2 regions of the Photobacterium sp. genome follow, and region 2 is predicted to be linked to the other one. Evidence: predicted binding sites of a transcription regulator. Region 2 holds the regulator's gene; the other holds the start of a gene.
What was found. The regulator MetJ, encoded in region 2, represses methionine synthesis genes. The targets are predictions, from matches to a motif close to TTAGACNTNTANANGTCTAA.
Positions count from the first base shown of each region.

Region 1 (14,966 bases), on a different contig from region 2:
TATAAAATATAAACAGTTAATAAATAATTTCAGTGTTCAACCCGACACTTAATGAATTTGTTAATAATTATCACTTGTTCATCTATCAATGTGAATCACTGTCTGTAAACATAGTGATATCAATTCGCTTAATTATCGGCTGATCGCCAGGCCATTAATGACGTTGGGATCAATCGCAAGATAACGTTGGAAAGATATGGATTGGATTACTTGTACCAAAAGCTTTGTCACTGTTGTCGATCAAGGCTCTTTAGCCCAGGCTGCCACCAAGCTCAATACGTCAAGCTCAGCATTGTCAAAACGCCTGTCTTGGTTAGAGAAGCAGTTGGGGGTACAGCTACTTAAGCGCACCACCCGCAGCCTGACCGTGACGGATGCCGGCAAGCTGTTCTATCAGCGCAGTGCCCGATTACTTGATGACTGGCACCAGATGCTGGCTGAAACAACATCCACCTATGGTGAGGTCAGTGGCGTCTTGCGTATTGGGGCCCCGCTGGCGACAGGCAGTCGCTTATTAGTCCACTATCTGGCGGAGTTTATAGAAATTTACCCGAACATTCAGGTGGAATTACATACCATTACCCCTGGCCAATTGCCGGATTTAAATCTTGATGTATTCATCAGCCGTGAACTAACCGACTTTAACTCTTCGAGCTATATCGCCACCCGGCTGTTAAATTTTCAGCCTGGCTTTTATGCCTCTCCCAATTACCTGGAAAATAAGCCGCCTATCGAAAGCCCGGAGCAGCTCACTCAGCATAACTGCTTACTGTTTGGTACTCACGGCCATGAGCAAGAGCACCTTTTTGAAAATAATTTACGCCTGCGCCTGCGCGGTAACTTTACCACTCAAAACCCGGAAGCTTTAGTGGCTGCTGCCGTCGCCGGAATGGGGATTATTCTTACCGGTGAAAATATGGTCAAGCGCGAGCTCAGTAAGGGCCTGCTCGTCCCGGTATTACCGGCGCTTAAGCAACCTGTCGGTTCAGCCTATGCCTATTATCCGAAGCTTGACTATAATCATGTGAAGACCAAGCTTTTTATCGATTTTATTAAATCCAAAGCTAACCCTTCATAAACGGGCGATAGTACAGATATCAAAAAGCAGCGCGAGCGCTGCTTTTTTTATGACGTCACGGTTCTCACCCTCAGAAAGGAATATCGTCATCGAAGTCCATTGGTGGCTCATTGTACTGCTGCTGAGGCTGTTGAGGTGCCTGCTGCTGTGGTGCAGATTGTTGCTGCTGTTGCGGCGCAAAGTTCTGCTTAGGCGCTGCTGCTGGCTGTTGAGGTTGACCCCAGTTACCTTGCTGCTGTTGTTGGCCGCCCATCGGGGCACCTTGACCGCCGCCCTGACGGCCACCCAGCATTTGCATGACACCGTTAAAACCCTGAACCACGACTTCTGTCGTGAAGCGATCCTGGCCACTTTGATCTTGCCACTTACGGGTCTGTAGTTGGCCTTCGATATAGACCTGTGAACCTTTACGCAGGTATTCACCAGCAACTTCAGCAAGCTTGCCGAATAGCGCGACACGGTGCCATTCCGTTTTTTCACGCTGCTCGCCCGTTGCCTTATCACGCCATGATTCGGAGGTAGCAATCGTAATATTTGCTACTGCACCACCACTTGGCATATAACGGATTTCTGGGTCATTACCTAAGTTACCGACTAAGATAACCTTATTTACGCCACGACTGGCCATACTTAACTCCAAATCTGTTCGCGTACTATCTGATTATCAATAGCCGCTTAGTCAAAGTTTATACTTAATCGCGCAGTTTATCACGCAGACACCGGTAAGGCATAGAGCCGACACGGTGTTATCTGCGCAATTTTTATTCATTACCGATCAGGATTAAATCCATCATCAAAAAACACATTGTTATTGCATAACAATCTCGAAACTCCGGGTTGGCAGAGCAAATCAAAACCAAACATGAACGACAATTACCTGGCTAATTTTCACTCTTTACACTGTATCTTTATACAGCTCATCCTTTCAAGCTTTTCCTTGCTATGCAATAATGACGAATCAATTAGTCAGCCATAAAGCTCGCATACCATGGATAAGATAGACGTCAGGGGCGCTCGCACCCATAACCTTAAAAATATCAATATCTCAATTCCTCGCGATAAATTGATTGTTATCACCGGCTTATCTGGTTCAGGGAAATCTTCCCTCGCCTTCGATACCTTATACGCCGAAGGTCAGCGCCGCTATGTTGAGTCGTTATCTGCTTATGCTCGCCAGTTCCTGTCATTGATGGAAAAGCCGGATGTCGACCATATTGAAGGGCTGTCACCGGCTATTTCGATTGAGCAGAAATCAACCTCACATAATCCGCGTTCTACCGTGGGAACCATTACTGAAGTTTACGATTACCTGCGCTTGCTTTATGCCCGGGTCGGCGAACCCCGCTGTCCAACCCACGATGTGACATTGGCCGCTCAAACCGTCAGCCAAATGGTGGATAAGGTACTTGAACTGCCTGAGGGCAGCAAAATGATGCTGCTGGCGCCGATCGTCAAAGAGCGTAAGGGGGAGCATGTTAAAACCCTCGCCAACCTTGCTGCGCAGGGCTATATCCGTGCCCGCATCGACGATGAGGTGTGCGACCTTTCTGATCCTCCGACCTTAGAGCTACATAAAAAACACACTATTGAAGTGGTTGTCGATCGCTTTAAAGTCCGTCAGGATCTTCAATTGCGGCTGGCCGAATCATTTGAAACGGCACTAGCACTTTCCGGCGGCAATGTTGTGATCTGTCCGATGGATGATAGCCAGCCCGATGAGCTCATTTTCTCCGCAAACTTTGCCTGCCCCCACTGTGGCTACAGCATGCAGGAACTCGAGCCGCGTCTGTTCTCATTCAATAACCCGGCAGGGGCTTGCGGTACCTGTGACGGACTTGGTGCACAACAGTACTTTGATCCTGATCGCGTAGTGCAAAATGGTGAGTTAAGTTTATCCGGCGGTGCCATTCGCGGCTGGGATAAGCGCAACTTCTATTACTTCCAGATGCTTAAATCGATGGCTGAGCATTATGGGTTTGATGTTGAAGCCCCGTACGATGAACTGCCAAAAAAGATCCGGACCGTTATTCTCAGTGGTTCAGGCAAAACCGACATTGAGTTTAAATACATTAATGATCGCGGCGATATCACCGTCCGGCGCCACCCGTTTGAGGGGATCCTCAATAATATGGAGCGCCGCTACCGTGAAACTGAATCCAATTCGGTGCGCGAAGAACTCGCCAAATTTGTCTCCACCAAGCCTTGCTCAAGCTGCCACGGTTCGCGGCTGCGTCAGGAAGCGCGTCATGTCTTTATTACTGAGACCAACCTGCCGCAGATCTGTGAAATGAGTATCAGTGAGGCCCTCAACTTTTTTAACAATCTGGCCTTGGTCGGCCAACGGGCACAAATTGCCGACAAGATCCTGAAAGAGATCCGCGATCGCTTAAACTTTCTCGTCAATGTCGGGCTCAACTACCTCAACCTGTCTCGCAGTGCCGATACCTTGTCCGGTGGTGAAGCACAGCGTATCCGTCTGGCCAGCCAAATCGGTGCCGGTCTGGTTGGCGTTATGTATGTTCTTGACGAACCTTCTATCGGGCTGCACCAGCGAGACAACGAACGCCTGCTCAAGACACTGAATCATCTGCGCGATCTGGGGAATACCGTGATTGTGGTCGAGCATGATGAAGATGCTATCCGTGCGGCCGATCATGTGATCGATATCGGTCCCGGCGCTGGTATCCATGGCGGCCATATCATTGCCGAAGGCACCATCGAAGATATTCTCCAGGCTCCGGACTCACTGACCGGACAATACCTCAGCGGCCGTAAATCCATTGCGATTCCGGAACAACGGGTGGCAATCGATCCGGATAAAACCGTGAAGCTCTTGGGTGCCAGCGGCAATAACCTGAAAAATGTCGATATTGATATTCCTGTCGGGCTGTTTACTTGTGTGACCGGTGTTTCCGGTTCGGGTAAATCAACCTTAATCAACGACACTTTCTTCCGTATCGCCCACCACCAGCTCAACGGCGCGACAACGGGTGAGGCGGCACCTTATCGAGAAATTCGAAATCTTGAACATTTCGATAAGGTCATTGATATCGACCAAAGCCCTATCGGCCGAACTCCGCGCTCAAATCCTGCCACCTATACCGGTATTTTTACCCCGATTCGAGAGCTGTTTTCAGGCACCCAAGAAGCCCGCTCCCGGGGGTATAAACCCGGACGATTCAGCTTTAACGTCAAAGGTGGCCGCTGTGAAGCCTGTCAGGGAGATGGCATGATCAAAGTGGAAATGCACTTTTTACCGGATGTGTATGTTCCTTGCGACTCGTGCAAAAGCCAGCGCTATAATCGGGAGACCCTGGAAGTTCGCTACAAAGGCAAAACCATTCACGAAGTCTTGGACTTAACGGTCGAAGATGCACGCGAATTTTTTGATCCGGTTCCAGCGATCGCGAGAAAACTACAAACATTAATGGATGTTGGCTTATCTTATATCCGCTTAGGTCAGGCGGCGACGACCTTGTCCGGCGGTGAAGCACAGCGAGTAAAACTGGCGCGAGAGTTATCAAAGCGTGATACCGGTAAAACCCTGTATATTCTGGACGAACCAACAACCGGGCTCCATTTTCATGATATTCAGCAGCTACTCACAGTACTGCACCGCCTGCGCGATCATGGCAATACTATTGTCGTGATTGAGCATAACCTGGATGTGATTAAAACCGCAGACTGGATCATTGATTTAGGGCCTGAGGGCGGCAGTGGTGGCGGTGAAATTATTGCTACCGGCACGCCAGAACAAGTGGCGCAAGTGGCTGGGTCGCATACTGCACACTTTCTGAAACCGCTACTGCCAAACGCACGTTAATAAAATTGGTAATAAGCCACAGACAGGCTGAGTGTCATCGGCCTGTCTACAAGCACGGATAAACAATGACGGTGTTACATTTACAAGGAACTAAACTGGCAGAGCAGCGCATCAGCAAACCCCTCACGAGATACTTTATCGTCTCTCTGGGGATCCTCTTTTTGCTCGCGATGCATTACTTCCAGCACAACCCCGGAGGCTCCGGTCTTGAGTTGCCATTTAATGCCGCCAGCTGGATCCCCTTCAGCTTTGTCATAGCCTTAGGGTTACTGGAAATCAGTCGCCAGAAAACCTGGCGTTATTCGCGTCTGACCGTCGTTCTGTTTGTCTGTTGCCTCTTACTGACACTCCCGGCTTTTTATCCTGATGCTGACGGGTTCGGTGTGGCTAACCGGCTGATTGGATTATGGGCCGGCTTTCTCTTCTTTGTCGGATTGCAGCAGTTTGCCTTTACCCACAAACAGCGCCAGCGCATGTTATGGCTGATCTTAGCCGCGGTATGGATCCAGGCGATCTTTGCCTGGTACCAGTTTTTCTGGATGGAACCCGGTAATGCCATTGGCTATGACACGGAACAAAATCGTCCCTATGGGATATTTCAACAGCCCAATGTGATGGCCAGCTTTCTGGCGACGGGTCTGGTGCTGTCAGCTTATTTGCTGGCCCGTATTCCGATGTATCGCGGTAAGTGGTCATGGCAGCAGCTTATTGTATTGCTAACCCCTGTTACTACAATCCCGATTATCGTGGTACTCAGCTCTCGTACCGGATGGCTTGGTGCCGTTGTTGGCGTAGTACTCATGTTGCCCTACTTGCGAAAGTTTGCCGCCAAAGCACAATGGCGAATGTGGCTGTTAATGGTTGCGCTCGGCTTAAGTTTTTCATGGAGTATTAATAACACCATCGGCTGGTCCCCCGCAGAAGAGCGAGTAAGCCTGGAAAGCGCACGGGCTATTCATATCCCTCAAGCTTATAAGATGTTTAGTAAAGAGCCACTGGCGGGTTACGGGTATGGTAAGTTTGAACCGGCCTATATCATCCAGACCGCAAAATGGCATCAGGCCGATCCTGAGAAGAACTACGGTATTTCAGGGCTGGATCATCCGCATAATGAACTGCTTTACTGGGCTGCTGAAGGAGGGATATTGCCGTTACTGGCCTTACTCGCCGCCGCCACCGCCGTCGCCTTCACGATCCGCAAAGCCAGAAATGGAACACAACTGGGGTTAATCGCCCTGTTTCTGCCCATTACTTTACATACTCAGTTGGAATACCCCTTTTACCATTCTCTGGTGCACTGGGTAACCTTTATCATATTGATTTACTGGGTCGATAACCTGACGGCGAAATACCATAAGTACCACGCGCGCTATGTACTGACGGTAAAATTCTGTGCCCTGCTAATGCCTGTTCTTGTCACCAGTTTTATGCTGACGACGTTATATTCTGGTTGGTTACTGACCAAATTCGAAACTACGCGGCCGGTAAATGTTGATTATCTGATACAGGTAAACAACCCATGGGCGTGGCAGAATCGTTTTGACTGGGATTTGCATCTCACTCAGTTGCAGTTAGGTGCCGCGAATCACAATGAAACCTTAATTGAAGAATATATCCACTGGGCAACTCAGAAAGCGGTCAACTGGCCACGTCCGGCGCTGTATCATAATTTGATCGCGGCGTATCAACTGCTGGACCAACAGGCGCAGGCCAGACAGATCCAGCAAGAGGCTGAATTTTTGTTCCCCGGCAATGACTTTACCCTTTCGTCAGTATTACCGGCGATACCAAATAAGCCTGTGCCACAGACCCCGTAAAGCTCGTTAATCAATCAGAACAAAAACGGCTACCAGGGTAGCCGTTTCTCTTAATACCGTATATCTCTGCGGGTATGTATTATTTCAGCGTCGTTTCCAGAGCTTTTAAGCATAGGGCTACATTCTCGTTTCTGGCCGCATACCCCATCAGGCCTATCCGCCAGGTTTTACCCGCTAACACGCCTAAACCCGCTCCGATTTCCAGGTTATAGCGTTCCAGCAAGGTCTGACGCACTAGCGCATCATCCACTCCTTCAGGAATATAGACTGCGTTAAGTTGTGGCAAACGAGAGGCTTCATCGACAACAAACTCAATCCCGAGTTTTTCTAACCCTTCACGTAATTCAAGATGCTGATCTTTATGCCGCTGCCACGCATTTTCCAGCCCTTCATTTTTCAGCAGCACCAAAGCTTCATGCAGGGCATACAAACTATTGACCGGCGCAGTATGGTGATAGCTGCGCTTCCCTTCCCCGCTCCAGTAAGCCAGCACTAAGCTTTGATCCAGAAACCAACTCTGTACGGGGGTGGTGCGGCGCTGTATTCTTTCTATGGCCCGCTGAGAAAATGTCAGTGGCGATAAGCCCGGTACACAAGACAGGCACTTCTGGCTTCCCGAGTACACCGCATCCAATTGCCATTCGTCCACCCGAAGAGGCACCCCGCCCAAGGAAGTGACCGCATCAACAATCGTCAGACAATCGTGCTGACGTGCCAGTTTCGCTAGCGTCTCAGCATCACTTAACGCACCGGTTGACGTTTCTGCATGAACAAAAGCGACAATTTTTGCGTCCGGATGTGCAACAAGTGCCTGCTCGACCAGTACCGGATCGACGGGCTCACCCCAGTTATTATCCACCAACACAGCCTGGCCACCACAGCGCTCGACATTTTCACGCATGCGATCGCCAAAAACACCGTTACGGCAAACAATGACTTTATCACCCGGCTCAACCAGATTGACGAAGCACGCTTCCATCCCGGCACTACCTGGTGCGGAAACGGCGATAGTAAAGGTGTTCTCGGTTTGAAACGCATATTGCAGCAGTTGTTTCAACTCATCCATCATGCCAATGAACAGGGGATCAAGATGACCCACTGTCGGACGGCTCAATGCTTGTAAAACTTGAGGATAAATATCTGATGGACCGGGTCCCATAAGGGTACGTTGCGGCGGATAAAAACTCCCAATTGTCATGATTGTTTCTCCTTGAGGTAAGAGGTCAGCAATTCCCTGTTTTATTATATGTTGGGGGAATAATTACGCTAATGCAGCTACAGAGTATTAAAGGAATTCGCCTAAGTCGCAAGTCTCGTTGGTCACTAATATCAATTCATTGCATTTATTTTGCATAAATAACCAGAGAAAGATTGACAACCTGACAGCAGATCCTATTCAATGAAGGACAAGTTTTGTTCGTCCTGATGGCTAGTATGCCATCAGGTAAAGACAGAAGAGGAGCGTTATCCAGGTATCTAGGCTGCGGGGCCCCACCCCAAAGCGGTTTAGAGAGGGGGAGTAACGCCGAGATATTGCTGGACAGGGGACCAGTAATATCGGCTTCGAAGGTTGAATCCTTCTGGCTGTCACCTTTTATTTTTGATCAGTAAAAGGTGGAGAGCTTCTGGTTGTAGCGCTATTCATACGTCTCGCCTGCCTGCTCTCCTGACAATTAGATATTGGGAATATTTATCCGTGTAAATTCCCTTTTCCTCATTATATTTTTATTGTTACCGGGAGACTTACCTTGAGCCATGTAAATCATAATTCAGCCACTTCACCACCGTTCACGGTGGCCAAATTCGGTGGTACCAGCGTTGCCGATTTTACCGCGATGAGCCGTAGCGCCGCGATCATCAAAACGACCCCGAAAACCCGTTTAGTATTGATCAGCGCCTGCTCTGGGGTAACCAATATCCTGGTTGAACTGGCTAACGGCGTGTCAGATCCTGAGCACCGTTTAGCCTTACTGACGCGTCTGGCTGACATTCATCAATCTGTTATCAGACAATTGCAGCAGCCAGGCCCGATTTTAGAAGCAGTCAACAACTTACTCGATCAGGTTGCCACTCTGGCGGAGCAGGCCGCACTGCACACTTCGGCACAATTAACCGATCAGTTAGTCGCGAATGGTGAACTGCTTTCCACCCACCTCTTTACCCAGATCATGATCGAGCAAGGGATCGATGCTGTTCGCTTTGATATTCGCGATGTCATGCGCACAGACAGCCATTTCGGCAGAGCGATTCCACAACCTGAGATGATCCGTCAGTTATCGCAGCAAGCGCTCAATCCACTATTTACCCATCACGTGGTCGTTTCACAAGGTTTCATTGGTTCTGATGCCGAAGGTAAAACCACCACTTTGGGTCGCGGAGGCAGCGACTACAGTGCTGCCCTGATGGCAGAGGCAATTGATGCTGCAACTCTGGAGATCTGGACTGATATCCCGGGAATGTATACCACCGATCCTCGTATTGCGCCGAAAGCAAAGCCAATCAAAGAGATCAGCTTCAGTGAAGCCTATGAGATGGCCAACTTCGGCGCAAAGATCTTGCATCCGTCGACTTTACGACCAGCGATCCGTCAACAGATCCCTGTCTTTGTCGGCTCATCCAAAGCACCTGAACAAGGCGGCACCTGGATTCGGGAAAGTGTCAGCGACGCTCCTCTGTTTCGCGCCTTAGCATTGCGCTGTAATCAGACCATGGTGACCCTGACCAGCCTCAATATGTTCCACGCTTATGGCTTTCTGGCTGAAGTGTTCAGGATTCTGGCTGAGCATAAAGTCTCTGTTGATTTGATCACCACTTCCGAGGTCAGCGTCTCCTTAACCCTGGATCAAACAGATACTGGCGGCGGCACTCCACAACTTCCTCCGGAAGCACTGGAAGAACTCACCAAGTTATGCCGGGTGGAGGTCGAGCAGGATCTTTGCTTAGTCGCCTTGATTGGCAATCAGATGAGCAATACGAAAGGTTCCGTCTCCAAGGTTTTCGATACGCTGGAAGACTTTAATCTGAGAATGATTTGCTACGGTGCCAGCCCTCACAACCTGTGCTTCTTAGTTAAAGAGCACGATGCTAAACCGGTAGTCAAAGAGCTGCATCGCGAGATTTTTGAATAATAATCAAAAAAAAGGCGCTCACCAGAGCGCCTTTAGCTTCTATCATCATCGTATTTAGAGGTTAGGACCTAGCCACTTCTCGGCTTCAATTAAATCCCATCCTTTACGCTCAGCATAACTATCACGCTGATCTTCCTGGATCTGCGCAACCGCAAAATAACGGGAATCAGGGTGCGAGAAATACCAGCCAGAAACCGCAGCGCCCGGCCACATGGCATAACTTTCCGTTAAGACCATTCCAGTCGTCGCTTCTGGATCCAGCAATTTCCAGATCTCACCTTTTTCAGTATGCTCCGGGCAGGCCGGATACCCAGGAGCCGGCCGGATTCCCTGATATTTTTCCCGGATCAAATCGTCATTGGCCAACGCTTCATCTGGCGCATAGCCCCAAATTTCTTTCCTGACCTTCTCATGCAAGCACTCTGCAAATGCCTCTGCCAGGCGATCAGCCAAAGCTTGAATCATAATGGCGTGGTAATCATCACCTTTCGCTTTAAACTGCGCTGCAAGCTCGTGTTCGCCTATTCCCCCGGTTACTGCAAAGGTACCGATCCAGTCAGGCTTCCCGCTTTCTTTTGGCGCAATATAATCAGACAAACAATAATTTGGCCCTTTCGGCTTTTTCGTTTGCTGGCGTAAACCATGAAGTACCGTCAACACTTCAGTGCGACTTTCATCAGTATAGACCTCGATATCATCACCAATCGCATTCGCAGGAAACAGACCGCACACTCCGTTTGCTGTCATCATGCCATTACGTTCAATCTCATCAAGCAGCCGGTTAGCATCGTCAAACAAACGCCGGGCCTCTTCCCCGACCACTTCATGTTTAAGAATGGTCGGGTACTTGCCACTTAGTGACCAGGTCATAAAAAATGGCGTCCAGTCGATATATTTGCGCAAGGTAGAGACAGGAAAATCCGTAAAGACATGCACACCCGGTTTAACCGGCACTGGCGGGGTATAGCGGTCCCAATCAATCACCACCTTATTCGCCCGGGCTTCTTCTAGGGTCACTGGTGCTGTACGTGGTTTCTTGCGAGCATACTGCTCTCGCACTATTTCATATTCTTTATTTAAACTCTCAACAAATGCCGGCCGGCGCTCATCAGACAGTAACGTCGAACTCACCCCTACCGCCCGGGATGCATTGGAAACATACACAACAGGTCCGTGGTAGTTCTGCTCAATTTTTACGGCGGTATGCGCCTTTGAGGTGGTTGCTCCGCCAATCATAAGAGGCAGATCAAAGCCCTGACGCTCCATTTCTTTGGCTACATGCACCATCTCATCCAGTGATGGCGTGATCAGTCCGCTCAAGCCGATAATATCGACATTTTTTTCTTTGGCGACTTTCAGTATTTTGTCACAAGAGACCATCACACCAAGGTCGATGATCTCGTAGTTATTGCACTGTAAAACGACACCAACAATGTTCTTACCGATGTCATGTACATCACCTTTGACGGTGGCCAGCAGGATCTTACCGTTTGTTTGCCCGACTTGCTTTTCGGCATCAATATATGGCTCCAGATAAGCGACCGCCTGTTTCATTACCCGGGCTGATTTCACCACCTGTGGCAAGAACATCTTTCCTTCACCAAACAGGTCGCCCACCACATTCATACCGGCCATGAGAGGACCTTCGATCACTTCCAGTGGCTTCGATGCATTAGCACGGGCCTCTTCGGTATCTTCGACAATAAATTCTGTAATGCCCTTAACCAGCGCATGCGCCAAACGTTTGTCAACGGGCCAGCCACGCCACTCTTGGGCACTACGATCTTCCTCTACTGCACCGCTATCGCGGTACTTGCCTGCAATATCAAGCAACCGCTCGGTACCGTCATCACGACGGTTAAGCACCACATCTTCTACCGCATTACGCAGTTCATCAGGCAGATCGTCATAAATCGCCAGCTGGCCGGCATTGACGATCCCCATATCCATACCGCTCTTAAAGCAGTGGTAGAGAAATACGGCATGGATCGCTTCCCTTACCGGGTTATTGCCGCGGAACGAGAAGGAAACGTTCGAGACACCACCGGAAACCATCGCATATGGCAGCGTTCGTTTAATATCCCCGACAGCCTCAATAAAATCGACAGCGTAATTGTTATGTTCTTCAATACCGGTCGCTATGGCAAAAATATTCGGGTCAAAGATAATGTCTTCCGGCGGAAAACCGACTTCATTAACCAAAATATGGTAGGCATTGGTACAAATTTCGATTTTACGTTCTCGGGTATCCGCCTGTCCCTCCTCATCAAACGCCATCACGATCACTGCCGCACCATATCGCCGGATCAGTTTAGCTTGCGCGACAAATTTCTCTTTCCCTTCTTTCATAGAGATTGAGTTGACGACCGATTTACCCTGAACACATTTCAGACCCGCCTCCAACACTTCCCATTTAGAGGAATCGACCATAATCGGGACTTTAGAGATCTCAGGCTCAGTCGCACACAGATTAAGGAAACGTACCATTGCCGCTTCCGCATCCAACATGCCTTCATCCATATTGATATCAATGATCTGAGCACCGACTTCCACTTGCTGGCGGGCAACTTCTAGCGCTTCGTCATATAATTCTTCTTTGATAAGACGCTTAAACCGAGCCGAACCGGTTACATTGGTACGTTCACCCACGTTGATAAAGAGCGTTTCAGCCGAAATAGTCAAAGGTTCTAACCCTGATAAGCGACAGGAAACGGGGATATCCGGTAGCTGGCGAGGTTTTACCTGACGGGTCACCTCAGCCATCTTGCGAATATGTTCGGGGGTTGTGCCACAACACCCCCCGACTAAATTAAGGAAGCCACTCTGCGCCCATTCAGCAATATGCTCAGCCATGTCGTCAGGGCTAAGATCATACTCACCAAAGGCATTGGGTAATCCCGCATTCGGGTGAGCCGAAACAGCACACTCTGAAATACGAGAAAGCTCTTCAACATACTGACGCAGTTCATCAGGCCCCAACGCACAGTTCAGGCCAAAAGCGATAGGCTTTACATGACGCATCGAGTTATAGAATGCTTCGGTCGTCTGACCAGAAAGAGTCCGGCCAGAAGCATCAGTGATCGTCCCTGAGATCATGACAGGTAAAACAATACCATCTTCTTCAAATACGGTTTCAACTGCAAAAGAACAGGCTTTGGCATTTAAGGTATCAAAGATTGTTTCAATCAGAATTAAATCGGCCCCGCCTTTAATCAAGGCGCGAGTAGATTCAGAATAGGCTTCAACTAATTGATCAAAAGTAACATTACGAAAACCGGGATCGTTCACATCTGGTGAGATTGAGCAAGTCCGGTTAGTTGGACCAAGCACGCCTGCGACAAAACGAGGCTTCTCAGGCGTTTTTGCTGACCATTCATCGGCGGCGTGACGCGCCAGTCTCGCGGCCTCAAAGTTAATTTCAGCACTCAGGCTTTCCATGTCATAGTCGGCCATCGCGATAGTCGTGGCATTAAAGGTGTTCGTTTCGAGAATATCTGCGCCGGCTTCCAAATAGGCACTATGAATATCTTTGATCAGTTGGGGCTGTGTCAGCACCAACAGATCATTGTTCCCTTTCAGGTCACTATGCCAATCAGCAAAGCGTGTACCTCGATAGTCTTCTTCTTCCAGCTTATAGCCCTGGATCATGGTGCCCATGCCACCATCAATGATCAGGATCTGCTGTTTTAATCGACTCTGTAATAATTCTTTTCCCTTCAACACCACACTACTTCCTTTTTCCAATTTTACAGCTGAATAACATCCTACCACAGCCTTGATGGAAATCTAGACGTCTAAAGTTGTTTTCAGTGACAAAACAAAATCTGAATTCAGGAAAGTTTTCGGTAGCTATCACTGCGTGATGGATTTATATTTCGTAACAATTTCAGCCATTATTTTTTATCAATCAGAGGTTGACGCATGTCGGTCTACAGTACCTTATGCTTTCTTGCAGCTGCTGCAATGATCATTGCTTTTATAAACAGTAAGATCGGTAAAATGCAAACAACAATCGCTATCACAGCAGGTGCGTTGATACTATCGCTGGGCATCATCATTGCTGGTCAAAATGGCTGGTTCCACTTAGAAGACATTGCCGCCGAGCAATTAGCGCATATTAATTTTGAGAGCTTTCTGCTTAAAGGAATTTTAGGTTTTTTACTCTTTGCCGGCGGTCTCGGTATCAAACTTCCTCACATGGAAGATCAAAAATGGGAAATTACAGTCTTAGCTCTGGGAGCAACCCTCTTTTCCACCTTTTTTATCGGTATCAGCTTATGGGGAATTTGCCAGCTCGCTGGTATTCAATTTGACTTAATCTACTGCCTGATCTTTGGCTCATTGATCTCTCCAACCGATCCCATCGCCGTCTTGGCTATTGTCAAAAAACTGGATGCCCCGCGGCGTATTTCAACTCAGATTGAGGGCGAATCATTATTTAATGACGGTTTTGGTCTGGTCATCTTCGTTACCCTCTTCACGATTGCTTTTGGTAACGAAACACCGACCGTCTTAGGTGTCGGTCAGCTATTCCTGCAAGAAGCCATCGGTGGCGTTGCATACGGATTTGCACTTGGCCTTCTGTTCCATTACCTAATAAGCTCAACCAATGATCACTCGATGGAGTTACTGCTTACTCTAGGTATTCCAACCGCAGGTTATGTCTTTGCCGATATTATCCATGTCTCCGGACCACTTGCCATGGTGGTATCGGGCATCATGATCGGCAACTGGACACGCTATATTGGCTTTTCGAAAGAGAGTGAAGACCATCTTGATCATTTCTGGGAATTAGTTGATGAATTCCTCAATGGTGTGTTGTTCCTGCTGATTGGCATGGCGATGCTACAATTCAGCTTCCACCAGGAAGATTGGCTGATGATGGCGATTGCAGTTCCTTTGGTGTTACTCAGTCGTTTTCTGAGTATTAGACTGTCTTATTTCGGCTTCGAGCGTTACCGTGACTACAATCCACTCTCAGTAAAAATCCTAACTTGGGGCGGTTTACGCGGTGGTCTTGCATTAGCCATGGCAATGGCAATTCCGGCTGGCATTCTCGTTATTCCAGAAAAAAACATCGATGTGCGTGAAATCATGCTTGTGATGACTTATGCCGTTGT
Region 1 covers NZ_JBVCPH010000015.1:1,650-16,615, reverse strand. Annotated here, with positions in the region: gene AC2204_RS15865 (LysR family transcriptional regulator) at 197-1,078, shown strand; gene AC2204_RS15860 (single-stranded DNA-binding protein) at 1,149-1,706, opposite strand; gene uvrA (excinuclease ABC subunit UvrA) at 2,067-4,901, shown strand; gene AC2204_RS15850 (PglL family O-oligosaccharyltransferase) at 4,967-6,718, shown strand; gene AC2204_RS15845 (pyridoxal-phosphate-dependent aminotransferase family protein) at 6,798-7,916, opposite strand; lysine riboswitch at 8,165-8,351, shown strand; gene lysC (lysine-sensitive aspartokinase 3) at 8,467-9,846, shown strand; gene metH (methionine synthase) at 9,901-13,572, opposite strand; gene AC2204_RS15830 (cation:proton antiporter) at 13,768-14,966, shown strand, end outside.
Region 1: the regulator MetJ is predicted to act here: its motif matches at 13,625-13,644, upstream of metH (methionine synthase).

Region 2 (14,966 bases):
ATACGATGCAAGCTGTGCTGGGCCAGCTGCTCTTTCAGCAACGGCCAGGATTGAGCACGATCCACTTCCGGTTGAGCCACCCGCTCTGCGCGGAGGAAGCTTCGCGAATCAAGGTAAGTCGCCTGCATCTCATGGTGATTGAGTAAGGCGGCCAGCAATCGGGCAGACCACAGTTCGCCATGGCCTAAAATTGCCGCGTATACCGGTTCTGTCATATCCTGCTCATTGAGCTTAGCCAGGTTACTCAGTTCTAGATGCAGCTGGGTCAATAGCGCATCAGCAACAGAGCCGGTCACCAGCGCTTCGATTAATCCTTGCTGATACTGGCGCAAGCTCTGCAACGTCTCATGGGCCTGCCGCCCGTCTTTGCCGAGTTGTTCAATCCACTCAATCAGCTTATTCGTTGTTTTTCCGGCTGCTGAAACCACAATCAGATCTTCAACATCGGAATACTCTTGCAGGATCGCGGCGACCCGACGATAGCAGTCCGGATCGGCCAGGCTACTGCCGCCAAATTTATGGAGCTGGCGATGGGCTGGCTGTGTCATCATGCCCCAACCTCCGCCGTTTGCTTAAATGCCTGCTCAAGATCTGCGATCAGGTCGCGAGGATCTTCCAGGCCAACCGACAGCCGTAACAGGGAGGGCTTAATACCGGCTTCGGCCTGCGCTTCATCGGACATCGCACGGTGAGTCATACTGGCAGGATGGGCAATCAGGCTTTCCGTGCCCCCGAGAGATTCTGCCAGTGAAAAACAGTTAAGAGCCGCGACAAATACTTCCAGCTGACGCGGGCTGCCTGCCAGTTCAAAGCTGAGCATTGAACCAAACCCCTGCTGCTGGTGAACGGCAATATCATGACCCGGATGATCCGGTAACGCCGGGTGATAAATCTGCCCGACCAGCGCCTGAGTTTGCAGGTATGCCAGCACCTGGGCTGCATTTTCTTCATGCATTCTCATCCGGGGCACTAAGGTTCTTAACCCTCGCAGGGTTAAATACGCATCAAACGGCGCGCCTGTTGCCCCGATGCAGTTCGCCCACCAGGCAATATTCTCGGCTTGCTCCGGATCTTTGGCAATCAGGATCCCCCCCACCACATCAGAATGACCGTTGATATATTTCGTGGTGGAGTGGACCACAAAATCAGCCCCCAATTTTATCGGCTGCTGCAAGACCGGCGATAAAAAGGTGTTGTCAACCGCAACCAGCGCACCAGCCTGTGCTGCATGCCGGCACAAGGCTTCAACATCAAGCACCCGTAACAGCGGGTTTGACGGGGTTTCAACCCAGATAATTTTAGGTTTTTTCGCCAGTGCCGCCGCAAGTGCGGCCGGATCGGACTGATCGACAAACTCAACCTTGAAATCACCTTTATTGGCACGGGTATTAAACAAACGGTAGGTTCCGCCGTAGCAGTCATGCGGGGCAACAATTAAATCTTCCGGGCCTAACAGCGCTGAAACCAATAAGTTGATGGCTGCGGTGCCGCAACTGGTGACCACGCCTCCGGCCCCCCCTTCCAGTTCTGACAAGGCATCGGCTAACATATTGCGGGTCGGGTTACCCGAGCGTGAATAATCGTATTGGGGAGGCTCACCGAGCTCTGGAAAGCTATAGGTGGAAGTAAGATAAATAGGTGGAACAACGGCATGGTGTTGGCTGTCTGATTCAATACCGGCACGTACGGCGATGGTGGCAAACTGCTTGTCACTCATAATAACCTTCCTTGTCTCGGGCTAAGCCCTGTTCCCGAATAAAATTGCAGCAATCACATTAACTACATTTAATTGAGCCGTCAACACTTCTAGACGTCTATATGTCTTTCCTTATGGCAGTAAATCCCGCTAAAATTCGGAGATATAGTTATTTGATCCCAACATCGCTGAGAAGGTATAACATGGCAGAGTGGAATGGCGAATACATCAGCCCATACGCGGAACACGGTAAAAAAAATGAGCAAGTTAAGAAAATTACTGTTTCGATTCCATTAAAGGTTTTAAAAATACTGACGGATGAGCGTACTCGTCGTCAGGTAAATAACCTGCGTCACGCAACGAACAGTGAATTGCTTTGTGAAGCATTCCTGCACGCTTATACAGGTCAGCCGTTACCAACCGATGACGACATCCGTAAAGATTGCCCTGATGATCTGCCAGCAGAAGCCAAAGCCCTGATGGACGAAATGGGGATCAAATACGAAGACATCAATGAATAATCGCACAGCTACGCGATCGTAAGCCACCCGCTATCTCTATTTACCGATGATAGACTGATATAAAAAAACCAGCCAATCGGCTGGTTTTTTGTTATCGGCATAAAGCGATCTGTCGGTATTCAGTTTGCCGCTCTATTTCAAGAGCACTTTTATTTGTCTTCCATGTAGCCAACAGGCATCTCAATCTGGGCAACGCCCGAATCAATCGCCGCCTGGGCGACAGCTTTGGCCACACGAGGAAGCAAACGTGGATCCATTGGCTTGGGAATAATGTATTCCATACCAAATGCCAGCTTGTCGACGCCGGCGGCTTTTAATACTTCCGCAGGAACCGGCTCTTTGGTCAGTTCACGAATGGCTTTAACTGCGGCCAGTTTCATTTCGTCATTAATTTTGCTCGCGCGTACATCCAGGGCACCGCGGAAAATGAATGGAAAACAGATAACATTATTGACCTGGTTAGGATAATCAGAGCGGCCAGTCCCCATGATAAGATCATCGCGTACCGCATGTGCCAGCTCTGGCTTGATTTCCGGATCCGGATTGGAACAAGCGAAAACAACAGGCTTATCAGCCATCAATTTAAGTGCTTCAGGCTCCAATAAATTCGGACCCGATACCCCGACAAAGATATCAGCGCCTTCGATAACATCTTCCAGTGTACGTTTATCGGTATTATTCGCGAACAGCTGCTTATATTCGTTAATGTCATCACGGCGCGTATGGATGACCCCTTTGCGGTCAAGCATGTAGATCTTCTCGCGCTGGGCACCCGACTTGATCAGCAGTTCCATACATGCCACCGCCGCCGCACCGGCACCTAAACAGACAATAACAGATTCACTGATCTCTTTACCTTGCAGTTCAAGGGCATTCAGCATTCCGGCGGCTGTGACAATCGCGGTACCATGCTGATCATCGTGGAAAACCGGGACGCTACAGCGTTCAATCAGACGTTTTTCAATTTCAAAACAGTCTGGCGCTTTGATATCTTCCAGGTTGATCCCGCCAAAGGTATCAGCGATGTTGGCCACTGTATCAACAAACTCATCAATCGTGCGGTGCTTCACTTCAATATCAATAGAATCGAGACCCGCAAAACGCTTAAATAGCAGTGACTTACCTTCCATTACCGGCTTCGAGGCCAGAGGACCGAGGTTACCTAAACCCAGAATTGCCGTGCCGTTAGTAATGACCGCAACCATATTGCCTTTACCCGTGTATTTATACACATTCTCTGGATTTTTGGCGATTTCTCGAACAGGCTCAGCGACACCCGGGCTATACGCCAGCGCCAGATCTTCAACCGTATCTGCCGGCTTAGTAAGTGCTACTGCAATTTTTCCTGGTACTGGGTAAGCATGATAATCAAGTGCTTGTTGGCGAAAATCTTCAGACATAGTGTTCTGGGTCCTAAGTAAAAAGGAGAGCTTGATCCTAAATGAAAATGATGTTCAGTTCGATCTTGAGAGGCAGATCATATTCTATCGCGATAGAAAATCCTAGTTCAGTACAACAGGTCCAGCCAATTGGATGCTCATTTAGGATACTTATGCCGAAAAGCGGGTGGGAATTGTGCTACACAGGAAGAAAGGAGAGATAACGCAGCCAGGATGACTTAATAAAACGGTCGAAAACTCGTGAGCAAAATGAAAAAAAGGGATGCATATGCATCCCTTTTTTCGGAATTCATCTGGCTAATATTATTTAGCAGAAAGAGCACCGAAACGCTTGTTGAACTTGTCGATACGACCACCAGAGCTAACTTCACGCTGCTTACCAGTGTAGAATGGGTGACATTTGTCACACACATCAAGGTTAACATCTTTACGCATAGTTGACTGGAATACGAAGTTGTTGCCGCAAGAACAACGAGCGTTCACTGCTGAGTAATCTGGGTGGATACCTTGTTTCATGGGATAACCTCAAGCTAAGGCCGTGTCGCTCTCCCGATCCAAAGCCGGGCACCACACGTCGTTAAATACAGTATGCCGCAAATGCGACAAATTAGGCGGCGTATAGTAATCAATCATGCAGCCTAGATCAACCAACTCGCTACTTTTTTCATCACATTATTCATCGCCTGCTTGCTATGGCTCGATTTATACCCAAACGACGTCAAAATAGATCAACCCTGCCTGTTGCAATTGCCGGGAGAACTGCTTGTTACTGACAACATATGCCGGGCTACCTCCGTTTATTTATCCGTTTGGGATAAAGCGCCGGGCAAGGTACACTTCCCTGATAACATAAAAGTCTTCCTTCATTATAGATCCTGCAGCCGTTCAGCTCTCTCGAACTGGATAGCTACAGCTTTTTCAGCGGTTAGTTATGACACCCAAGATTGCCAAAGTGGCCCTTCCAGTTCCACTGGATAAAGCCTTTGATTACCTGGTCAAACCCGGCACATTCCCAGTCGTGGGTGGTCGGGTACGCGTTCCATTCGGGCGGCAGCAGCTGGTTGGACTGGTCATCGCCCTGACAGATCACTCTGATTTCCCGCTTAACCAGTTAAAACCTCTTAATACGGTGATCGATACCGCACCATTGTGGCAACCCCCGCTGTTCAGTTTGCTATCTTGGGCCAGCAGTTATTATCAGTATCCATTAGGGGATACCCTGGCCAACGCCATGCCGGCGTTACTGCGCAAAGGACGGAGTGCCTCTCCTGCCACCCTGAAATTCTGGACGCTGACCGAAGCCGGCCGGGATCAACCGCTAACGGCACTCAAGCGTGCGCCGCGACAGGCACAAGTGCTGAATATTTTGCGCCACGGCAACACCAGCCATGAAGCCTTACTGGCCGAGGAAGTCAGCTCTGCAACGCTGAAAAACTTGACGGAAAAAGGCTGGATTGCAGAGCAACAGGAAAAACCGCGCCAGAACAACTGGCACAACGATTTTGCCCTGACCGAAGAAAAACCCCGCTTGCATGAAGAGCAGGCCCTGGCCGTCGCCACCGTCAATGCCAATCCCGATTTTGGCTGTTATTTACTGGAAGGCGTCACCGGATCCGGCAAAACGGAAGTCTACCTCAATCTGTTAGAGCCGGTATTAGCCGCTGGCAAGCAGGCACTGATCCTGGTGCCCGAAATCGGCCTGACCCCGCAAACCATAAACCGTTTTCGCCGCCGTTTTAATGTTCCGCTGGAGACCGTGCATTCTGGCCTCAATGATACCGAGCGCCTCTCTTCCTGGCTCGCGGGGCGCGATAACCAGGCAGGGATCATTATCGGTACCCGCTCAGCCTTATTCACCCCCTTTAAGCACCTCGGCATCATCATTGTTGATGAAGAGCATGATGCCTCGTATAAGCAGCAAGACAGCTTGCGTTATCATGCCCGAGATCTGGCCGTCATGAGGGCCAATAAAGAAAATATACCCATCGTATTGGGATCGGCCACGCCGGCGCTGGAAAGCTTGCATAACGCCAAAACCGGTAAATACCACCACCTGCAGTTAACCCGGCGGGCAGGCAATGCACAGGTCGCCCGGCACGGCGTCTTAGATGTCAAAGGATTGTATTTGGAAGCCGGGCTATCCGCCCCTTTAGTGGCGCAAATGCGCAAACATTTAACCGCGGGTAACCAGGTCATTCTGTTTCTCAACCGCCGCGGTTATTCGCCGGCGATGATCTGCCATGAATGTGGCTGGCTGGCTGAATGTGACCGTTGTGATGCCTACTACACCCTGCATCAGCAGTCGGGGCAGTTACGCTGCCACCACTGTGCCACCCAACGTCCGATCATGCATCAATGCGAGAGCTGTGGCTCGACCCAGCTTCATGCGGTCGGGGTCGGAACCGAGCAGCTGGAACAACAGCTGGCGACATTGTTCCCTGAATACAAAACCGTGCGTATCGATCGCGACAGTACCCGCCGCAAAGGGGCGCTGGAAAATTACCTCGAGGCCATCAAGAATAATGAATTCCAGATCCTGATCGGCACCCAGATGCTGGCCAAGGGTCACCATTTTCCCAATGTGACCTTAGTATCGTTGATTGATGTCGACAGTGCGCTGTTCAGCAATGACTTCCGGGCATCAGAACGCCTTGCCCAACTGTTTATTCAGGTTGCAGGCCGTGCCGGACGCGCCAGTAAACCGGGTGAAGTTCTGCTGCAAACTCACCACCCGGAGCATGCCTTGCTGCAAGCTTTGTTGCACAAAGGATATGATCATTTTGCCGATAACGCGCTGCTTGAACGCAAACAAGCCTTGCTGCCACCTTATACTCATTTGGCACTGTTTCGCTCAGAAGCCAATAATAGCGACCATAATGTCCAGTTTTTGCAGCAAGTTCGCAGTATTTTCGAGTCAAACCCGCTATTTAGCCAGACCGATGAACACCATAAAAGCTATGTCATGGGGCCAAATCCCGCCCCTCTGGCACGCCGTGCTGGTCGTTATCGCTGGCAGTTGTTACTGCAAGCCCCTGATCGTAAAACCCTGCAACGCATGTTGACCATTGCCAAACCCGCGATTCAATTACTGCCTCTTGCCAAGAAGGTTCGCTGGTCAATTGATGTCGAGCCACAGGATTTAACTTAAAACAAGCAATGCGATACAGATCACATTGTTAATGTAATTTATGCTATTGAGGGCATGTTTAATCGCACTCTTAGCGCCTACAATAACAGCCTTGTCGGCATAGGTATCAGCTCTATTTGGCTAGGGTCCTCCGGCAATATTATGAGAGAAATAATAGGAGGAACTGCAATTATGGCGACAATGAAGGATGTTGCCCAGCTTGCCGGTGTCTCAACAGCCACGGTTTCCCGTGCCCTGATGAACCCGGAAAAAGTCTCGGCCTCGACCCGGAAAAAGGTCGAACAAGCCGTTATGGAAGCTGGCTATTCGCCCAATTCACTAGCTCGGAATCTTCGCCGCAACGAATCAAAAACCATTGTGACAATTGTCCCTGATATCTGTGATCCCTACTTCACAGAAATCATTCGCGGCATTGAAGAAGCCGCGATGGAACATGGCTATCTGGTTTTACTTGGTGACAGTGGGCAGCAAAAGGTCCGCGAAAATTCCTTTGTTAACCTGGTGTTTACCAAACAAGCGGACGGCATGTTATTGCTCGGCTCCGATTTACCCTTTGATGTCAGTAAACCCGAGCAGAAAAATCTACCGCCTTTGGTAATGGCGTGCGAATACGCACCAGAGCTGGAATTACCCACCGTTCATATCGATAATTTAACCGCCGCGTATGAGGCCGTTAACTATCTGACTCAGATGGGCCACAAGCGTATTGCCCAAATATCCGGTCCGGATCAAGCGCCACTATGCCAGTTCCGATCTCAGGGATATCAGCAAGCACTCCGCCGGGCTGGCATTGAACTCAACCCGGCCTACACCATCAAGGGTGACTTCACCTTTGCCGCTGGTGCCCGTGCAGTCACGGCCCTGCTATCACTGCCTGAGCCACCGACGGCCCTGTTTTCCCACAGTGACGTCATGGCTATCGGGGCAATGCAGCAAGCAAAGCGCCTGGGATTGCGTGTACCGCATGATCTGTCAATTGTCGGATTCGATGACATTCAATTCGCAGAATACTGCGATCCACCGCTTACTACCGTTTCCCAGCCACGTTATGAAATCGGCCGTCAGTCGATGTTAATGCTGCTGGAGCTCTTAAAAGGTAAGGAAGTACAGGCAGGTTCTCGCTTACTGGATGCCAAGTTGGTCATACGGGAAAGTGCCGCACCGCCCGCACATTAAGTGGCAGTCAGATATACGGTGAGCTTATGAGTTTTGGCATAAGCTCACAAATATCTGCAACAGACCGACGTTTGCCCTCATCCAACGCCACAGAAACACTGGTCAGCCACCGTCCAAGTTTGTAACATAGGGTTATTATTTTGCCGTTATATTGTCATCATTGTGGCCACTAAAGATTATGTAAAACGCGGACGCTCGCCCAAAAAGCCAGCCCGCCACAATCGTAAAGCGCCAGTATCCAATGGCTTCCCTATTAAATGGGCCATCATTGCCCTGATCCTTGTCAGTGCTCTCGGTTATGGCTTGTATTTCCTATCTAGCTCACCGGCTCCCAAGCCAGCCCCTGAGCCAACAAAACCGGTAGCAGTGAAACCAAAGCCTAAACCACTGACTAAAGCCAAAGAGACGGCTTTACCGCCCAAACCAGAGGAAAAATGGCGCTATATTGAAGAGCTGGAAAATAAAGAAGTCCAGGTTGAATCAAAGCAAGCCCAGAAGCCAAGTCGGCCGTACCTGATGCAATGCGGAGCGTACCGCAGCAAAGATCAGGCAGAACAGCGCAAGGCGATGATTGCTTTTCAGGGGCTTGAGAGCCAGGTGAAAACCAGCCAGGGTGAAAAAGGCAACTGGTATCGCGTCATTCTTGGCCCATACCCACAAAAGCGTAAAGCCGAAAGCGATCGCAACATGTTACGCCGCGCGGGAATTGAGCCATGTGCTATCTGGTTTTGGGAGTGATCGCCGATCAGGCATAAGCCTGACCACCCCAAGCGCGACTTAATATCTTTACCAAAAGGATGCCTGAGCATCCTTTTTTGTTATCTGCGACCTCCAATTGACAACATCGTTTATCACTTTTGGCTTGAAAAATTATTCTTTCATCCCAACTATAGTAATAACATCGATACCGGCGCTGCGCCGGAGAGAACCAAAGAGGTTAGACCGTGACAACAATCGTATCTGTACGTCGAAACGGTAAAGTCGTTATTGCCGGTGATGGCCAGGTTTCCCTGGGCAACACTGTGATGAAAGGTAACGCGCGCAAAGTACGCCGTTTATACAACAACAAAGTTCTGGCTGGCTTTGCTGGCGGCACTGCCGATGCCTTCACTCTATTCGAGCGTTTTGAGCGTAAGCTTGAAATGCACCAGGGCCATCTTCTTAAAGCGGCGGTGGAACTGGCCAAAGACTGGCGCACCGACCGCATGCTGCGTAAACTCGAGGCCCTGCTGGTAGTCGCTGATGAAACCGGCTCATTGATCATTACCGGCAATGGTGATGTAATTCAGCCAGAAAACGACCTGATTGCTATCGGCTCAGGGGGGAATTTTGCCCAGGCGGCAGCAACCGCCCTGTTGGAAAACACCGATTTAAGTGCCCGCGAAATTGCCGAGAAAGCACTGTATATCGCTGGCGACATCTGTGTGTTCACCAACCACAATCATACCATTGAAGAGCTCGATACTAAGTAAGGAAGCCGCTATGTCTGAAATGACTCCTCGCGAAATTGTTCATGAGCTTGATCGCCACATTATCGGTCAGGACAAAGCCAAGCGTGCCGTTGCTATTGCACTGCGCAACCGCTGGCGTCGGATGCAGCTTCCTGAAGAGCTGCGGGTCGAAGTAACACCAAAAAATATTCTGATGATTGGCCCGACAGGCGTCGGTAAAACCGAAATTGCCCGCCGTCTGGCAAAATTAGCCAATGCGCCTTTCATTAAAGTAGAAGCGACTAAGTTCACCGAAGTCGGCTATGTTGGTAAAGAAGTCGAAACCATTATTCGCGATCTGACCGATGTTGCGGTAAAAATGACTCATCAGCAGGCGATGGAAAAAGTCCGTTTCCGCGCTGAAGAGCTGGCCGAAGATCGTATTCTTGACATCCTGCTACCTCCGGCACGTGATGCCTGGGGCAAAAATGAAGAAGCTGACAATAGTTCTGCGACTCGCCAATCATTCCGCAAGAAGTTGCGCGAAGGCAAGCTGGACGACAAAGAGATCGAAATCGATGTCGCAGCACCGCAGATGGGCGTTGAGATCATGGCGCCTCCTGGCATGGAAGACATGACCAACCAACTGCAGGGCATGTTCCAGAATCTTGCCGGTAATACCACCAAAAAGCGTACGATGAAAATCAAAGACGCAATCAAGGCGGCAACCGAGGAAGAAGCGGCAAAACTGGTTAATCATGAAGAGCTGAAAGAGCATGCGATCTACGCGGTAGAGAACAACGGTATTGTCTTCCTTGATGAGATTGACAAGATCTGCAAACGCGGTGAAGCATCCGGCCCGGACGTTTCTCGCGAAGGCGTCCAGCGCGATCTACTTCCTTTAGTTGAAGGCAGCACGGTATCGACCAAACATGGGATGGTAAAAACTGACCATATCCTGTTTATCGCTTCCGGCGCGTTCCAGATGGCAAAACCTTCAGATCTGATCCCGGAACTGCAAGGCCGACTGCCTATTCGGGTGGAACTTGAAGCCCTGACCAGCGGTGACTTCAAACGTATCCTGACAGAGCCCAATGCATCGCTGACAGAGCAGTACATCGCGCTGATGGCAACGGAATCGGTTAATATCGACTTTACTGAAGACGGTATCAACAAAATTGCGGATGCGGCATGGCAAGTTAACGAGCGCACAGAAAACATTGGTGCCCGCAGACTGCACACCGTCATGGAACGCCTGATGGAAGAGCTGTCTTTCGACGCGACAGAAAAGTCGGGTGATAAGTTCATTATCGACGAAACCTATGTTATCGACCGTTTGGGTGAGCTGGTTGAAGACGAGGATCTGAGCCGCTTTATCCTTTAGATCTGATCCATAAAGCTGCGATTGAAAATGCAGAAAACGGCGTCATTCGACGCCGTTTTTTTGTTCTTAAACAAACATTATGGCGATAAAGTTGCCCATCTCTGTGTTTTCGCCATAATACCCTTTCAACAATTCGCTAAGTAACGACATTATGAAATCATCTTCACTCGCAATCTGGCTTGATGCCGCAAGGCCCAAAACCTTGCCATTGGCCGTCGCATCGATTCTATGCGGCAGCGCAGTGGCAGGATGGCAAGGACGTTTTTCTGCATCAATCACAGGCCTCGCCCTGCTCACCGCTCTTTTACTCCAGATTTTATCAAACCTGGCCAATGACTATGGTGATGCTGTTAAAGGCACGGATAATGATGCCCGTCTTGGCCCGCAACGGGCTGTTCAGTCCGGCTTAGTGACGCCTGGTGCAATGCGTAATGCCATGGTACTGAATATTATCCTGACGATAGCCAGTGGATTGAGCCTGATTTTCCTTGCCTGTAATAATTTACAGGACATGTTTGGCTTTATGTTATTAGGTTTGATGGCGATTGCAGGCTCTATTGCCTACACCGTCGGCAATAAACCTTATGGTTACCGAGGCCTGGGCGATCTGTCCGTGCTGATGTTCTTCGGCTGGCTAGGTGTTGCCGGCACGTATTATCTGCAGGCCGGTTCGATTGATTCGATCATTATGCTACCCGCCACCGCGTGTGGCCTCTTGGCTGTCGGTGTACTTAACATCAATAACTTGAGAGATATCGAGAATGACCGAGCCTGTGGAAAGTTAACGTTAGCGGTACGCATGGGGCCGGACTGGGGACGCAAGTACCACCTGTTCCTGTTAGCCGGTAGCGTCGTCTGCTTAACCCTGTTTGCACTCCTGGAGCTGCACTCACCGTTTGGCTGGTTATTTATTTTCAGCTTTCCGCTGCTGTTCCAACACGGCAAACAGGTATTTCAATCAGCAGATGGCGCAGCACTGCGCCCGATGATGGCGACGATGGTGAAATGCGCGTTACTGACCAATCTCCTGTTTGCTGCGGGCGTCATTCTGGCTTAAGCGCCGTATTCATCACAAACGATCGCTGACACCGCACATACACTCAGGCAAGAATCAGTCATTAAGAATGGACGCCGGTTACCATTACATCCTTGTTGCAATGCAAGCACAGCTGGTTATAATTCCACCAGGCCAATGATGTTAAGTTAACCAATCTCCCCTTTTCTTTTGCCACAACAAGAAGCTAGCTTATGGAATATAATACCTCCGAACTATGCGATATTTACCTGGAACAGGTGGATGTCGTTGAGCCAATGTTCAGTTCTTACGGCGGGCGAAGTTCCTTCGGCGGCCAGATTTCTACAGTAAAATGCTTTGAAGATAATGCATTGATCCGCTCGGTACTGGAGCAATCCGGCATTGGCCGCATATTATTGATTGACGGTGGTGGCTCGTTACGGCGTGCATTGATTGATGCTGACATTGCCCAGCTTGCTGCTGACAATGAATGGGAGGGGTTAGTTGTCTACGGCTGCGTGCGCCATGTCGATGATCTCGATGAGCTCGACATTGGTATTCAGGCTCTGGCTTCAATACCGGTAGGGGCCGATAAACAAGGTGTAGGAGAAGCCGATGTTGCCGTCAATTTTGGTGGTGTCACTTTCTTGCCGGAAGACCACCTCTATGCTGATAACACTGGGGTGATCTTATCGCCTGAACCGCTCGATATTGAGTGACCCGCAGTGCCATCAAGGTACAAGATACCATCATGTACCTGAGATAAAAAAACAGAGCCAATCGGCTCTGTTTTTTATTCTACGTGATCCATCTTACCCAGCAGTGTGCGAACGCGCTCTTGCCATGCTTGATGATCATTCTGTAGTTTCTGGTTATCCTGCTCTAATACTTCACGGTTTGAACGTAGTTCTTGCGTTTCTGCAGTCAGGCTTTCGTTTGTTTCTTTTAATTCTTCAATTTCCATTTGTAGCAGAGAAATTGTATCAACAGCCATTTGTACTTTGGCTTCCAGCTTTTCCAACATTTCTAAAGACATATTGTTCACCTGATCTAAGCCCATATCATTCCCTTAAACCGTTAAGGTAATACCACACGAGCATGGTTTATATTCGTTGCTGCGCCTATTCTAGCGAGGCAGCCGCCATCTGGCATCCTCTAATCCATCCCTTTTTTGCAAATGGATGAATTTCACCCAATCTTGATAGAAATTGTACCTTGTTCTTCAAATCAAATTGCCTAAAAAAAAGCTTTGAGCTTCGCTGCCTTTGCCATTGTAACGGCCTCAGTAACAAAACAAGTTAATTCTCTGTTATAAAATTTCTATTTTTCTCTCCGCTCCAGTCTGTTGATCCCCCCGTGACTGGAAACTGGCCACAGCGCTAAAAATAACACCACCTCAGTTACAGAATGCTTGAAATTGCGATCTAACTCAATTTTCATGCAGCGCTTGCGTGCTAATTTTTATCGTGATCGTATCTCTCTTGGAGAAATCCAAGAACTTGCCCTCTTGGCATATCCGACCTAATTAAGGTCGGATTTTTTATTTTATCCAGTCATTTATACCAAAAAAAACCCCACCCCAGCCCTAAAACTCACATTCCATTAATACATATCAGCGTCAACTCACCAAAAGCGCAAACGATTGGCTTTCGCTCGGAATAACCCTCTTTTTATGCTCGAACGCACATTTTTAGTTCAATTTTATTCCAATAATAGATATATGCGGTACATTAACGCTCGAATAACAACTATAAAGCAATCCCCCTACAATCTATCGACAAAAGGACTGAGAAATGGCTAACTCGAAACAACACACGCTACTCGGTGAGTGTCTCGCCGAGTTTATAGGAACCGGTTTATTGATCTTCTTTGGTGTCGGCTGCGTTGCGGCACTGGTGCTGACTGGAGCAGAATTTGGCCAATGGGAAATAAGCATCATGTGGGGCTTAGGCGTCGCAATTGCCATCTACTGCACGGCGGGCGTATCAGGCGCACACATCAACCCCGCAGTCACTATCGCTTTAGCCCTGTTCCATGGGTTTGATAAGCGTAAGGTTGCCCCTTATATCGTGGCGCAACTATTTGGTGCGTTCTGCTCCGCAGCTTTAATTTACGCCCTTTACAGCAACCTCTTTACGGAATATGAAGCTACCCACCAAATTGTACGCGGCACCCAAGCCAGTCTGGCCACTGCCGGTATTTTCTCAACTTATCCGCATCCCGCGCTTTCATTCAGCGGTGCTTTTGCGGTTGAGTTCGTTATTACGGCAGTACTGATGTTCGCTATTTTAGCCATCGGCGATGAGAAAAACGGTGCGCCACGCGGCGCGATGGGTCCGCTGCTTATCGGTATCTTAATCGCTGTCATTGGTGGCTCTTTAGGTCCGCTGACTGGTTTTGCAATGAACCCAGCCCGTGACTTCGGCCCTAAATTCTTTGCCTTCCTGGCAGGCTGGGATGAAATGGCACTAACCGGAGGCAAAGACATCCCCTACCTGATTGTGCCGATCCTTGCACCAATCTGCGGTGCAGCCTTCGGGGGCTGGCTCTACCCTAAAGCCATCGAGCTTTACCTTCCTGGCAACAGATGCACCATTCCGAACCAGTGTGAAGGTGCTGACGGTCAAGAAACAGCCAACGCTTAATTACCTCTATACCCTATAATAAAAAGTTAAAGGACATTCATTATGACTGAACAAAAGTATATTGTTGCGCTTGATCAGGGTACCACCAGCTCCCGCGCCGTTGTGCTGGATCACGACGCCAATATTGTTTGTACGTCACAACGCGAATTCACCCAGATCTACCCTAAAGCCGGTTGGGTGGAACATGATCCTCTAGAAATCTATGCGACCCAAAGCTCGACTCTGGTTGAAGTTCTGGCTAAGGCGGGGATTCGTTCTGATCAGGTCGCTGGTATCGGTATTACCAACCAGCGTGAAACCACTATTGTCTGGGATAAGAACACCGGAAAACCCGTTTACAACGCCATTGTCTGGCAGTGCCGCCGTACCGCAAGCATTTGCGAAACCCTGAAAGAGCAAGGGCTGGAAGAGTATATTCGTGAGAACACCGGCCTGGTTGTTGACCCATACTTCTCAGGTACCAAAGTCAAATGGATCCTCGACAATGTTGAGGGCGCTCGCGAAGAAGCGGAAGCCGGCAACCTGTTGTTTGGTACTGTCGATACCTGGCT
Region 2 covers NZ_JBVCPH010000007.1:71,479-86,444, forward strand. Annotated here, with positions in the region: gene AC2204_RS09810 (bifunctional aspartate kinase/homoserine dehydrogenase II) at 1-548, opposite strand, end outside; gene AC2204_RS09815 (O-succinylhomoserine (thiol)-lyase) at 548-1,717, opposite strand; gene metJ (met regulon transcriptional regulator MetJ) at 1,900-2,217, shown strand; gene AC2204_RS09825 (malic enzyme-like NAD(P)-binding protein) at 2,367-3,617, opposite strand; gene rpmE (50S ribosomal protein L31) at 3,921-4,133, opposite strand; gene priA (primosomal protein N') at 4,549-6,765, shown strand; gene cytR (DNA-binding transcriptional regulator CytR) at 6,937-7,941, shown strand; gene AC2204_RS09845 (SPOR domain-containing protein) at 8,104-8,679, shown strand; gene hslV (ATP-dependent protease subunit HslV) at 8,886-9,413, shown strand; gene hslU (ATP-dependent protease ATPase subunit HslU) at 9,424-10,755, shown strand; gene AC2204_RS09860 (1,4-dihydroxy-2-naphthoate polyprenyltransferase) at 10,907-11,812, shown strand; gene rraA (ribonuclease E activity regulator RraA) at 12,004-12,489, shown strand; gene zapB (cell division protein ZapB) at 12,564-12,806, opposite strand; gene AC2204_RS09875 (MIP/aquaporin family protein) at 13,564-14,415, shown strand; gene glpK (glycerol kinase GlpK) at 14,458-14,966, shown strand, end outside.